3 regions of the Staphylococcus casei genome follow, and region 3 is predicted to be linked to each of the others. Evidence: riboswitches for the same ligand, from Rfam matches in the RefSeq annotation. Region 3 holds a riboswitch; each other region holds the start of a gene.
The links. A riboswitch is a leader RNA that binds a small molecule or an ion and turns the genes downstream of it on or off. The one in region 3 is predicted to bind S-adenosylmethionine.
Positions count from the first base shown of each region.

Region 1 (4,286 bases), 690 kb from region 3:
CGAGGTTAAAAGCGATTGAAGATCAACTCAATGGACGTGTGCGTCTTATTTTTCAACCAGCCGAAGAACTAGGCTATGGAGCGTTTCACATTACAGATACTGGTGCTATTGATGGCGCTAAAGCTGTTTTAGGTTATCATAACTATCCAACATTAGACATTGGACAATTTGCAGTAAAATCTGGTGTTATCACATCATCCGTAGATCGTTTCGAATTTAAAATCAAAGGCAAAGGTGCTCATGCAGCTAAACCTGAACAAGGAAATGATCCCACAATCGTACTAGGTCAATTAATAAATAGCATTCAATCTATAGTTAGCAGAAATTTATCAGCTTTCGATAGTGCAGTGGTCACAATCGGCGAAGTTTCAAGTGGTAATACATGGAATGTGATTGCGGATCAAGCCTATGTTCAAGGGACTGTAAGAACGTTTGATGCAGAAAAACGAGATTATATAGAAGCACGTTTGAAATCGATAGGTAAAGGGTTAGCAGAGGCTTTTGGTGTTGATATTGAAACGATTTATCATCGCTTACCTGGAGCTGTTGAAAATGATGAAAAGCTAACGAATGATGCGATTGAAGTTGCAAAACAAGTAGGTTATAACGTTGAGGTTATGGACAAACCATTAACAATAGGAGAGGATTTTTCTGGTTTTTCACAAAAATATCCTAGTGTGTTTGTTTTTATAGGTTCAAATAGTGAATATGATTTACATCACCCTAAGTATGATCCAGATGAACGTATTTTAGAAAAAGTGCCAGACTACTTTATTACATTTGTACTAAAGCTTTTGAATGAAAACTAATTAGAAAATAGATGTATCTATGTATTAAATGAAATGAAAATGGGGTAAGGATGAAAGACGACATGAATTGAAGGAGTGTTAATAATGGCATCTCAAGATCCTAGAACAAAATTTTCAAATGCAGATTTTCCTCAACAAGAGCAATAGGCGCCAGGACTACAACAACAATTAGATCCTAAACCTGATTGTGGTGAAACCTCTTATAAGGGGTATGGGCGCTTGAAAGACTATAAGATGTTAGTCACAGGTGGCGATTCAGCTATTGGTCGTGCTGCCGCAATTGCTTATGCAAGAGAAGGGGCAGACGTAGCAATCAACTATTTACCAGCAGAAGAAGAAGATGCAATAGAGGTAAAAGAAATCATAGAGAATGAAGGCCGACGTGCTATTTTAATACCAGGTGACCTACGTAATGAACAATTCAATTATGATTTGGTCGAAGAAGCTTATCATAAACTGGGGGGTTTAGATAATGTCACGCTTGTTGCAGGTCATCAACAATATAAAAATAGTATAAAAGATTTTGATACCGCATCATTTTCAGAAACTTTTGAAACCAATGTCTATCCAATATTTTGGACAGTTCAAAAAGCATTAGATTATTTACAGGCAGGAGCAACAATTACGTTAACTTCATCAGTACAGGGCTATAATCCTAGTCCGATTTTACATGATTATGCCGCTACAAAAGCTGCTATCATCTCATTAACAAAGAGTTTATCAGAAGAATTGGGAGCTGAGGGTATCCGAGTAAACTGTGTAGCACCAGGACCATTTTGGTCTCCGCTACAAATATCGGGTGGTCAACCACAATCAAAAATACCAACCTTTGGGCAGAAAGAAGTGCTTGGTCGAGCAGGGCAACCTGTAGAACTTTCAGGTGTTTATGTACATTTAGCTGCTGAAGAATCAAGTTATACTACAGGTCAAGTATACGGTGTAACTGGAGGCACGCAGTTAGACTAAATTTATAGATTGAATTTAGAAGCTAGAAAATCATACCACGGGTTTTCTGGCTTTTTATTATGTCAAAGTAAAGGTAATGCTTTACTATAAATTCTTGTATTTGTCATTTTCACTTCTAATATCATATTGACAAAAAGTATATACCATATTAACATTTAGCAGTATTTGACGTATGATGAGCTATTAAGTACTGTAAGAAAATCATTGGAAATACTTATCAAGAGAAGTGTAGGCAGGTCTGTCGATACTTCGACAACATGGTGATGCATGTGCTAATTCCAGTAGTTTGGATAAATGCTAGAAGATAGGGATCAATTATAAACGTATACTCTTTTCTTCGATGTAGTAGGAAAGAGTTTTTAATTTTTATATGTATACATGTTAGTGCGATGAAAGTATTGTGATATTATCTTTGGAGAAAGTTGGTTAGGTATGGAGGAAACAAAGAAAGGCAATGTATGGGCATTAATTCCTTTAATTGTATTTGTAGGTTTGTTTTTAGGTGTTGGTATTGGCACAGGCGACTTTTCAACAATGCCACTAAATGTTGCTATTATAGTAGCATCAATTGTAGGTTTAGTATTAAATCGTAAAGAAACATTCGCTCAAAAAGTAGAAATTTTCACGAAAGGTGCAGGGCACTCTAATATTATATTGATGATGCTTATCTTCTTATTAGCAGGTGCTTTTTCACAAACTACAGAGGACATGGGAGGCGTGAAATCGACTGTTAATTTAGGCTTATCATTAATACCTGAAAACCTAATTATTGTAGGATTATTTATTATATGTATGTTTGTTTCTGTTTCGATGGGTACTTCTGTAGGTACAGTTGCTGCTATTGCTCCTGTAGGATTTGGATTAAGTCAAGCGACAGATGTTTCAGCAGCAATAACAATGGCAACAGTTGTTGGTGGAGCGATGTTTGGGGATAACTTATCAATGATTTCAGATACAACGATTGCAGCCGTACGTACACAAAAAACTAAGATGGGCGACAAATTTAAAGTGAACATTAAAATTGTATTACCAGGGGCAATCTTTACGATTATTGTTTTGTGGTTTTTAACAAAGGGTGCACACATCGATGCAACTAAAGATTACGACTACAATTTTATTAAAGTTGTACCTTATTTATTAGTATTAATATTAGCACTCATTGGAATCAACGTAATTATTGTGCTGATTGGCGGGATTGTATTATCATCAATAATTGGTTTAATTGATGGATCATTTGGATGGTCAGGGTTATTAACCTCTATTTCTAAAGGTATCATTGGTATGGAGGACATTGCTATTATAGCGTTACTTATTGGTGGCCTCGTAGCTCTGATTCAGCATAACGGTGGCATCACATGGCTGCTCAATTTCGTTCGTAGAAGAGTTAAATCTAAACGTGGCGCAGAGTTAGGTATTGCAGGGCTAGTGAGTACTGCTGATATAGCAACAGCGAATAATACGATTTCAATATTGATGGCAGGACCTTTAGCTAAAAATATATCAGAAGCGTATGATGTAGACCCGAGAAAATCGGCGAGTATTTTAGATATGTTTGCAAGCTGTTTCCAAGGGTTATTACCTTATAGCCCTCAACTTATAGCGGCTGCGGGCGTTGCGTCTATATCACCGTTTGAGTTAGTCCCGTATTCTATTTATCCAATGATTTTGGGTGTATGTGGATTAATTGCAATAGTATTTGGATTGCCTAGATTAGATAAAAAATAAATATGAATGCATTGTGGGAAGGCCTATCTAAACAAAATTTTGTTAAACACGCCTTCCTACTTTATATATAAGCTTAATTTTAAAAAATTAGAGTGATTATAGTGTAATATATAGATATAAAATAGCATTGTTTTTAATAAGTTCATTCACTTTTCTAGAAAACAAAATATGTAAATCGCCTGTTTTAGTATAAATACAATGAACATTTTGTAAATATCATGATTATAGTTTAGAAGTCTCGTGTAATAAGTTAGAATAGTCTTAAGAGTGAAAGTAGGTGAACAAGCGTGGCTAAATATAATGTAGAAAATGAAAACGTTGAAATAAGACTTGAGCGATTATTTAAAGTCGAACCTGAATTATTGTATCAAGCATGGACAGATCAACGATTTCTTAAGCAATGGTTTATGACAACTGCAAGAACGAATAAATCTATACAAGTGAATACAGAGCAAAATGGCAGTTATGAAATTATTGATGCTCGTAATGGAAAAGAAAATGTTATAAAAGGTGCTTTTATGACATTAACACCGTATGAATATATTGTTATGACAATTGGTATGCCAGAATTAAGTGATTCGGAAGATACGATTGAAGTGGAAATATTTGAAAGAGAACCAGGTATTACTCAAATGATTTTTAATTATATTGCTTTAGTACCAAGAGAAAGACGATATACAACTTTAGAATATAAACAAAAGAAAAAAGAATATCATGATTCTACGGCTCATGGCTTTGAAACTATGTTTGATAAGTTACAACTTACGTTAGAAGAGTTTGAAGCGG
Region 1 covers NZ_CP125718.1:700,973-705,258, forward strand. Annotated here, with positions in the region: gene QMO72_RS03085 (amidohydrolase) at 1-809, shown strand, start outside; partial or broken gene QMO72_RS03090 (SDR family oxidoreductase) at 894-1,775, shown strand; SAM riboswitch class I at 1,987-2,086, shown strand; gene QMO72_RS03095 (Na+/H+ antiporter NhaC family protein) at 2,208-3,500, shown strand; gene QMO72_RS03100 (SRPBCC family protein) at 3,788-4,286, shown strand, end outside.
Region 1: another riboswitch for S-adenosylmethionine. It lies ahead of QMO72_RS03095 (Na+/H+ antiporter NhaC family protein); the one in region 3 lies ahead of metX (homoserine O-acetyltransferase MetX).

Region 2 (4,286 bases), 1.1 Mb from region 3:
ATACTATATTAATTAAAATACCCTATCAGATAAATTAAAATGCTTATTTATTTAAAATTCACGCTTTTTACTATGAATAATAGTCAAAAAAATAATTCGCTTTCTAAAAAACACCCTTATAACTTTTGTCATAAGGGTGTTTATCTATTCTAATTAAATGATTCGATTTCATCCATAATACGTTGTAAATCTTCCACTGTATATTGTATGCGACCGTGGAATACAAACTTATTAAAGAATTCGTCAAGCTGTTCAGGCCCAACTAATACTTTTGAGCTTGAGCTTTGCGCATAATTAGAAATTGTGACTGCACCTTCATTCTTCGGATTAAAGTATAAAATAGTCGTAGGTGCAAATTTTAAATTCAATTCTGTTTGAATATCACCCGCAAGTTTTTCTATTTCATTTAAGTGATTAGAATAATTAACAAATGATAATGAATTTTTATCTTCATTTTGATCTAATACAAGCGTTTGTGGTGATTGTTTATCAAGGTCGAGTGTATCAAATACTTGTTCCATCATAGGCTGTTCTTTAAATTGACCAGCACTAATGCCATTGTAAACATGCCCTTTCAGTAATTGAGAATCGATTATATATAGTCCTGTACGCGTAAGTACTAAATGACTGATTCGTTGTACATCACTAAACTCATTTTTAGGTAAGAAAATATTTGCCATGATATGCATATCTTCAGGACGAATTCTCTTTTCATTTACAAGACGTTCACGAATGCCAATCAATCTCATATCCGTTACATATTCACTATGGTTTTTAGAAAATAATTTTAACGCATCAATTTCTCTATTTTTAGAGCTTACAGTTGCGGTATATTCTTCTTTTTGTTTAGTTACCGTTTTTTTATTTTCAATTCTTTCTTTTTCTAATTCTTCTTCATGTTCATCGCTTAATTTTTTCTCTCTTGCTTTATATTGCTCTTCTACTTTTTTCTGCGCTTTCTTTTTACTTTTTAAAGCAACAAAAAATAATATTAAACAAATAATTGCCACGATGATTGCCACGATCAAACCAATTTCTAACGGGCCAAATGAATTCATAACAATAGCGCTCCTTTATATGTTCAGTAACTTTATTATAATCGATAATCGCTCTTCATACGATAGAAAAGTATGCTATTACTTTACTTTTATTATGCATTAACAGAATCTTTTAATAAATTTACTTTATCTAATTTTTCCCATGGTAATAATACATCTGTACGACCAAAATGACCGTAAGCAGCCGTTTGTTTATAGATTGGATGTTTCAAGTCTAACATTTTTATAATACCCGCTGGTCTAAGATCAAAATGAGTTCTGACAGCCTCTACTAAACTATCTTCGCTCACTTTCCCAGTACCAAACGTATCAATAGAAATCGATACAGGCTCAGCAACTCCAATCGCATAAGCAAGTTGAACTTCACATTTTTTAGCCAAGTCAGCAGCAACAATATTCTTAGCTACATAGCGTGCAGCATACGCAGCAGAACGGTCTACTTTTGTTGGATCCTTACCACTGAAACAACCACCGCCATGACGTGCATAACCACCATACGTATCCACAATAATTTTACGACCAGTAAGTCCTGCGTCACCTTGAGGCCCGCCAATCACAAATCTACCAGTAGGGTTTATATAGAATTTCGTTGCTTCATCTAATAAATCTTTTGATACAGTTGGATAAATCACATGCGCTTTAATATCAGCTTGAATTTGTTCTAATTCAATATCTTCAGCGTGTTGTGTAGACACCACTATAGTATCAATACGACGTGGTTCATCATGCTCATCATATTCTACAGTTACTTGTACTTTACCATCTGGGCGTAAATAGTTTAATGTTTCATCTTTACGAACATCTGATAATCGTTTAGCTAACTGATGTGATAAGAAGATTGGTAACGGCATATAAGTATCCGTTTCATTTGTAGCGTAACCAAACATCAAGCCTTGATCTCCGGCACCTGTTGCTTCAATTTCTTCTTCTGAAACATCATTGCGATATTCTAAAGCTGTATCAACACCTTGTGCAATATCTGCAGATTGTTCATCAATTGCTGTTAATACTGCCATTGTTTGACTATCATAGCCATATTTTGCACGTGTATAACCAATTTCTTTAATCGTTTCTCTCACGACTTTAGGAATATCTACATAAGTTGACGTTGATATCTCTCCTGAAATTAATGCCATACCTGTAGTTACTGTTGTTTCACAAGCTACGCGCGCATTAGGGTCATCCTTAAGTATTTCATCTAATATTGCATCTGATACTTGGTCAGCAATTTTATCTGGATGCCCCTCTGTTACAGATTCTGAAGTGAATAATCTTTTATTGTAAGTCATAATTTGCTCCTTTAGTTTTAAATTACGAAAATTCTCTCTCTGTTGAGCTAAATAAAAAAGGCCTTCATCACTATATTAAATAGAGAGAAGGCCCTTATACGTCCATTCGCTCTTATCGTTCAGACGCTATTTGTCTGCAAACGGTTTGGCACCTTTCTTCGTATTAAGAAGAGGTTGCTGGGCTTCATTGGGTCCATGTCCCTCCGCCACTCAGGATAAGAGAATCCGTTAATCACTATAGTACAGAATCTCTGATATATTGTCAATTTAACATTTATTAAAATTCCTTCTAAAATGATGTGGACTAATAGTGCATATGTGTTATACTTTTTAATTGTAAAGGCTTACATCTAAAATTAACTATGGAGGGATTCAGTATGGCGGTAGATACATACACTTATACAAATAAAATTGACAGCATTTTGGGAAAAAGTTCATCATTATTTCAATTGTCGACGACTCAGTTATATAACAAAATTTTGAATAATAATGAAGGCGAACTCACTGAGTTAGGTGCCATAAATGCCAAAACTGGGAAATATACAGGACGTTCCCCTAAAGATAAATTCATCGTTACTGAACCGTCTTATAGAGATGCAATTGATTGGGGAGATATCAATCAACCAATTGAAGAAGAAACATTTTTAAAACTATATGATAAAGTTTTAGCTTATCTTGATAAAAAAGATGAATTATACGTATTCAATGGTTACGCAGGTAGTGATGTCGATTCGCAATTAAAACTCACTGTCATTAATGAGTTAGCTTGGCATAACCTATTCGCACAAAATATGTTTATTCGTCCTAATTCATACGAAGAAGCATTAGATATTAAAGCAAATTTCACAATTGTTTCAGCACCGCACTTTAAAGCTGATCCAACCATTGATGGCACACATTCAGAAACGTTTATTATAACTTCATTTAAACATAAAGTTATTTTAATCGGCGGCACGGAATATGCTGGCGAAATGAAAAAAGGCATCTTCTCAGTAATGAACTATTTACTTCCTAAAGACAACATCATGAGCATGCATTGTTCAGCTAACGTTGGCGACAAAGGTGATGTCGCATTATTCTTTGGTTTATCTGGAACTGGCAAGACAACACTTTCTGCTGATGCTAATCGTAAGCTTATTGGCGATGATGAACATGGATGGAATGATAACGGTATCTTTAATATTGAAGGTGGTTGCTATGCTAAAGCCATTAATCTTTCATATAAAAAAGAACCACAAATTTATGATGCAATTAAGTACGGGACAATTTTAGAAAACGTAGTGGTCGACGAAGAAGGCGATGTTGATTTCGACGATAACTATTATACTGAAAACACAAGAGCTGCTTACCCTATTAACCATATTGATAATATTGTTACACCCTCTAAAGCGGCACATCCTAACACAATTATTTTCCTAACTGCCGATGCTTTTGGTGTATTACCTCCGATTTCTAAGTTAACTAAAGATCAAGCAATGTATCATTTCTTAAGTGGTTTCACTGCCAAACTAGCAGGTACAGAACGTGGTGTCACTGAACCTGAACCTTCATTTTCAACTTGTTTCGGTTCACCTTTCCTACCGCTTAATGCTAAGGTTTATGCAGATTTGTTAGGTGATCTTATAGATAAACATGACGTAGACGTATACTTAGTTAACACTGGTTGGACTGGTGGTAAATATGGTGTGGGCCGTCGTATTAGCTTAAATTACACAAGACAAATGGTAAATCAAGCAATTACAGGTGAATTAAAAGATGCAGAATATATTAAAGATGATATGTTCGGGCTAAATATTCCAGTATCTGTAGAAGATGTACCGCAGACATTACTTAATCCAATTAATGCTTGGAATAAACCAGAAGCATATAGAGCACAGGCGCAAGACTTAATTGACCGTTTCAATTATAATTTCGAAAAATTTGGAGAAGACGTTGAAGA
Region 2 covers NZ_CP125718.1:1,105,121-1,109,406, reverse strand. Annotated here, with positions in the region: gene QMO72_RS05340 (nuclease-related domain-containing protein) at 150-1,058, opposite strand; gene metK (methionine adenosyltransferase) at 1,151-2,347, opposite strand; SAM riboswitch class I at 2,457-2,569, opposite strand; gene pckA (phosphoenolpyruvate carboxykinase (ATP)) at 2,725-4,286, shown strand, end outside.
Region 2: another riboswitch for S-adenosylmethionine. It lies ahead of metK (methionine adenosyltransferase); the one in region 3 lies ahead of metX (homoserine O-acetyltransferase MetX).

Region 3 (4,286 bases):
TTGGGGTACGCCAAGATCATTTGACTTTGAAGCCCAAGCACATTGGGATTTAGTAGAAGCGTTAAAAATGGTCGATTTTGAACGTGCTGCTAAGGTTTCAGGTGCGCGCTTCGTATTCTTAACAGGTGAAGGGGCACAATTAGAAAGAGCGTTAATGAATTACATGATTACAAAACATACTACACAACATGGTTATACTGAAATGATGGTGCCACAATTAGTAAATGCAGATTCAATGTATGGTACAGGTCAATTGCCTAAATTTGAAGAAGATTTATTTAAAGTTGAAAAGGAAGGCTTATATACAATTCCAACAGCTGAAGTGCCACTTACAAACTACTATCGTAATGAAATTATTGATCCAGATGTACTACCAGCTAAATTCACAGCACAATCAGCTTGTTATCGCAGTGAAGCGGGTTCTGCTGGACGTGATACAAGAGGCCTTATTCGTTTACACCAATTCGATAAAGTTGAAATGGTACGCGTAGAAAAACCTGAAGACTCTTGGGAAGCACTTGAAGAAATGACGGGACATGCAGAGGCAATATTAGAAGAACTTGGTTTACCTTATCGTCGTGTAAACTTATGCACAGGAGATATTGGATTTGGCGCAAGTAAAACCTATGATTTAGAAGTTTGGTTACCGAGCTATAATGATTATAAAGAAATAAGTTCTTGTTCAAACATTACTGATTTCCAAGCGCGTCGAGCGAATATTCGATTCAAACGTGATAAAAATTCAAAACCAGAATTAGTCCATACACTTAATGGTAGTGGTTTAGCAGTTGGACGTACATTTGCTGCTATAGTTGAAAATTATCAAAATGAAGATGGTTCAGTAACAATTCCAGAAGTATTAGTTCCATTTATGGGTGGTAAAACAGTTATTCAATCAGTTTAATAAATATAATAAAGCAATACTAAGAACCGCATGACAACGCCCCTTGTCGTGTGGTTTTTTATTTTGCAGGGTAGGGTGGGGGAGGTGTAAATACATAAAAAATTATAAAAATAGCAAAAATAAAGCAGCGAATCAGAAGAGAAACAGACGAAGTGCTAGAGAAAAAGATAGGGTAGTCTAAACATTTACAGAAAATTCCGAAACCTAAAATAAGGCGGTAAAACAATGCTTTTACACAACCACTTGTCTTCCGTCACACAAACGGTAGTGTAAAGGCGTTGAATGTTGTTTATACTTTATATTAGAATACAGCTATTATTTTAATATAAAGGAGTGAGGCTGTGGAGCCACATGTAACGTTTAGACAAGGTGTTAAAGAATGTATACCTACGTTGTTAGGGTATGCAGGAGTGGGGTTGTCATTTGGTATTGTGGCAATAGCCTCAGGTTTTAGTTTACTAGAAATTATTTTGCTCAGTCTTGTCATTTATGCTGGCGCAGCACAGTTTATTATTTGTGCGTTAGTCATATCAGGAACACCCATTTCGGCGATTATATTAACTACTTTTATTGTTAATTCTAGAATGTTTCTACTGAGTATGACGCTTGCTCCAAGTTATAAAAACTATGGATTATTCAACCGGCTAGGCCTTGGAACGCTAATTACAGATGAAACATTTGGTGTTGCGATTACACCACATCTAAAAGGTGAAAAAATTAATGACCGTTGGTTACACGGGTTAAACATCACTGCATACTTATTTTGGACGCTTGCGTCGATTGTAGGCGCAGTTTTTGGTAAATACATACATAATCCAGATGCATTAGGTCTCGATTTCGCAATTACTGCTATGTTTATCTTTTTAGCAATTTCACAGTTTGAAACCATCCAACGCTCACACATTAAGACTTATCTTGTATTAATCGTGTGCGTCATTGTTATGATGCTTTTATTTAGTTTGATAATGCCGTCATATATAGCAATTATTCTTGCAGCCACACTAACTGCTGCTTTAGGGGTGGTGATGGATCGATGACAACTACACTACATATGCTAATGATTATCTTATTGTGTGGTATTGTGACATGGCTTACACGTGTAATACCATTCGTTATGATATCCAAGATACGTTTATCTGAAAAGACAGTAAAATGGCTATCTTTTATTCCGATAACGTTATTTACAGCGTTGGTTATTGACGGAGCGATAGAACAACATGAAGGTAGTATGGGTTATAATTTGAACGTGCCATTCTTAATTACGATGATTCCAACCATTTTGATTGCTCTATACACTAGAAGTCTAACGATTACGATCATTAGTGGAATTATTATTACAGCAATTATACGATGGTTCTTTTAATTATTTCATTGATGTAAGTCGTAATATCCGTTAGAATAACAATAATTAGAAAATTATGAAATTTCTTTATTTCAAGTATGTTTATTAGGGAATGATATTTAGTACACTGAGATATATACAATTAAAATCAAATCTTATTTCGAGAAGCTGAGGGATTTGGCCCCGTGAAGCTTCAGCAACCGGCTATTTTAAGTACGGTGCTAAAACCAACGAGAGACTCGAATGATAAGTATGATTAACTTCTTACTTATAATGGGTGAGGAGTTTTTTATTAAGTAGGGGGTAAATCATGACGAATTATACGGTTGATACATTAGAATTAGGGCCATTTACAACAGAGTCAGGTGAGACAATCTCTAACCTAAAGTTACGATATGAGCATGTTGGATTAGCAGGACAACCGCTTGTCGTAGTATGCCATGCGTTAACAGGAAACCATTTAACTTATGGAACAAGTGAAAACCCCGGTTGGTGGAGAGAAATTATTGATGGTGGTTATATGCCAATACATGATTATCAATTTTTAACATTTAATGTAATAGGTAGCCCGTATGGTTCAAGTTCAGCGCTAACTGATGAAGATTTCCCACAACATCTTACGTTACGTGATATTGTACGCGCCATAGAATTGGGTATTGAAACATTAGGACATCAAAAAATTAATATTCTTATCGGTGGGTCTTTAGGCGGCATGCAAGCAGTGGAATTATTGTACAACCGTAAATTTGTTGTTGAAAAGGCTGTGATTCTTGCTGCTACAGATAGAACTTCCTCGTATAGCCGTGCCTTTAATCAAATTGCGAGACAGTCTATTCATTTGAATCGCAAGGAAGGTATGAGTATTGCAAGACAGTTGGGTTTCTTAACTTATCGTTCATCTAAAAGTTATGATAAGCGTTTTACACCAGACCAAGTCGTGGCTTATCAAAAACACCAAGGCGATAAATTTAAAGATTACTTTGATGCAGCTTGCTATTTAACACTACTGGATGTCTTGGATAGTCATGATGTAGATAGAGGGCGTAATGACGTGGACACAGTGTTTAGGCAATTAGATACGAAAGTTATGACTATGGGATTTACAGATGATTTGCTTTATCCAGATGACCTTGTACGTGCAGTAGGGGAGCGCTTTAAATATCATAAACACTTTTTTGTGCCAGATAATGTCGGGCATGACGGTTTCTTGCTTAATTTTAATGACTGGGCACCTAATTTATATCATTTCTTAAAAGTTTCTCAATTTAAAAGAAAATGATATTGCCTGATTAAGCTAAATAAAATGACGTACAGGACGACAAACAGTAACTATACTGGGCATAACTGGGCATATTTTATGCATGGTTATTACTTGTCGTCCTATTTTTATGTGAATGAACCATAAGCAACCACAGACTAATGCAATTTATTTTAATCTTTAATTAATATGGGCGACAAAATTGTGAAAAAGTTTTAAAGAGGTTAAAATAGAAGTTATAGTCAAAAATAGTATGGGAGTGGCGAATTTGTTTTCAAAAATATATCCTAAGGCAGCTATCCTTGGTACATTAGCACTAATCATAGTCGCTTTAGCTTTACATATATTACCACCGCTTGGACTGGTATTAAGTCTCTTTGCAACAATACCAGGCATTATCTTATGGCATAAATCTTTAGAAACATTTGGCATAACAGCGGTTATTACAGTTATTTTAACAACTTTATTGGGTAATATTTTTGTATTAACTATCATGGTCCTCGTACTCGTCTTGAGTTTCGTTGTAGGCCAATTATTAAAAGAACGTACGTCTAAAGAGCGTATACTTTATATTACAACTACATATATCAGTATAGTCTCATTAATTGCAGTTATGGTCTTACAAGTATCTGATAAATTGCCAAAAGCAACAACAATTATGAAGCCAGTGAAACAACAATTGTATCATCTTATTTCAGAATCTGGAGCGAGCGCAGACTATAAACAAATGCTTGCAGAAGGCTTCCGTCAAGTTTCGGTGCAACTACCGAGTTATGTAGTTT
Region 3 covers NZ_CP125718.1:12,869-17,154, forward strand. Annotated here, with positions in the region: gene serS (serine--tRNA ligase) at 1-904, shown strand, start outside; gene QMO72_RS00050 (AzlC family ABC transporter permease) at 1,246-1,941, shown strand; gene QMO72_RS00055 (AzlD domain-containing protein) at 1,938-2,267, shown strand; SAM riboswitch class I at 2,399-2,499, shown strand; gene metX (homoserine O-acetyltransferase MetX) at 2,557-3,525, shown strand; gene QMO72_RS00065 (DUF2232 domain-containing protein) at 3,773-4,286, shown strand, end outside.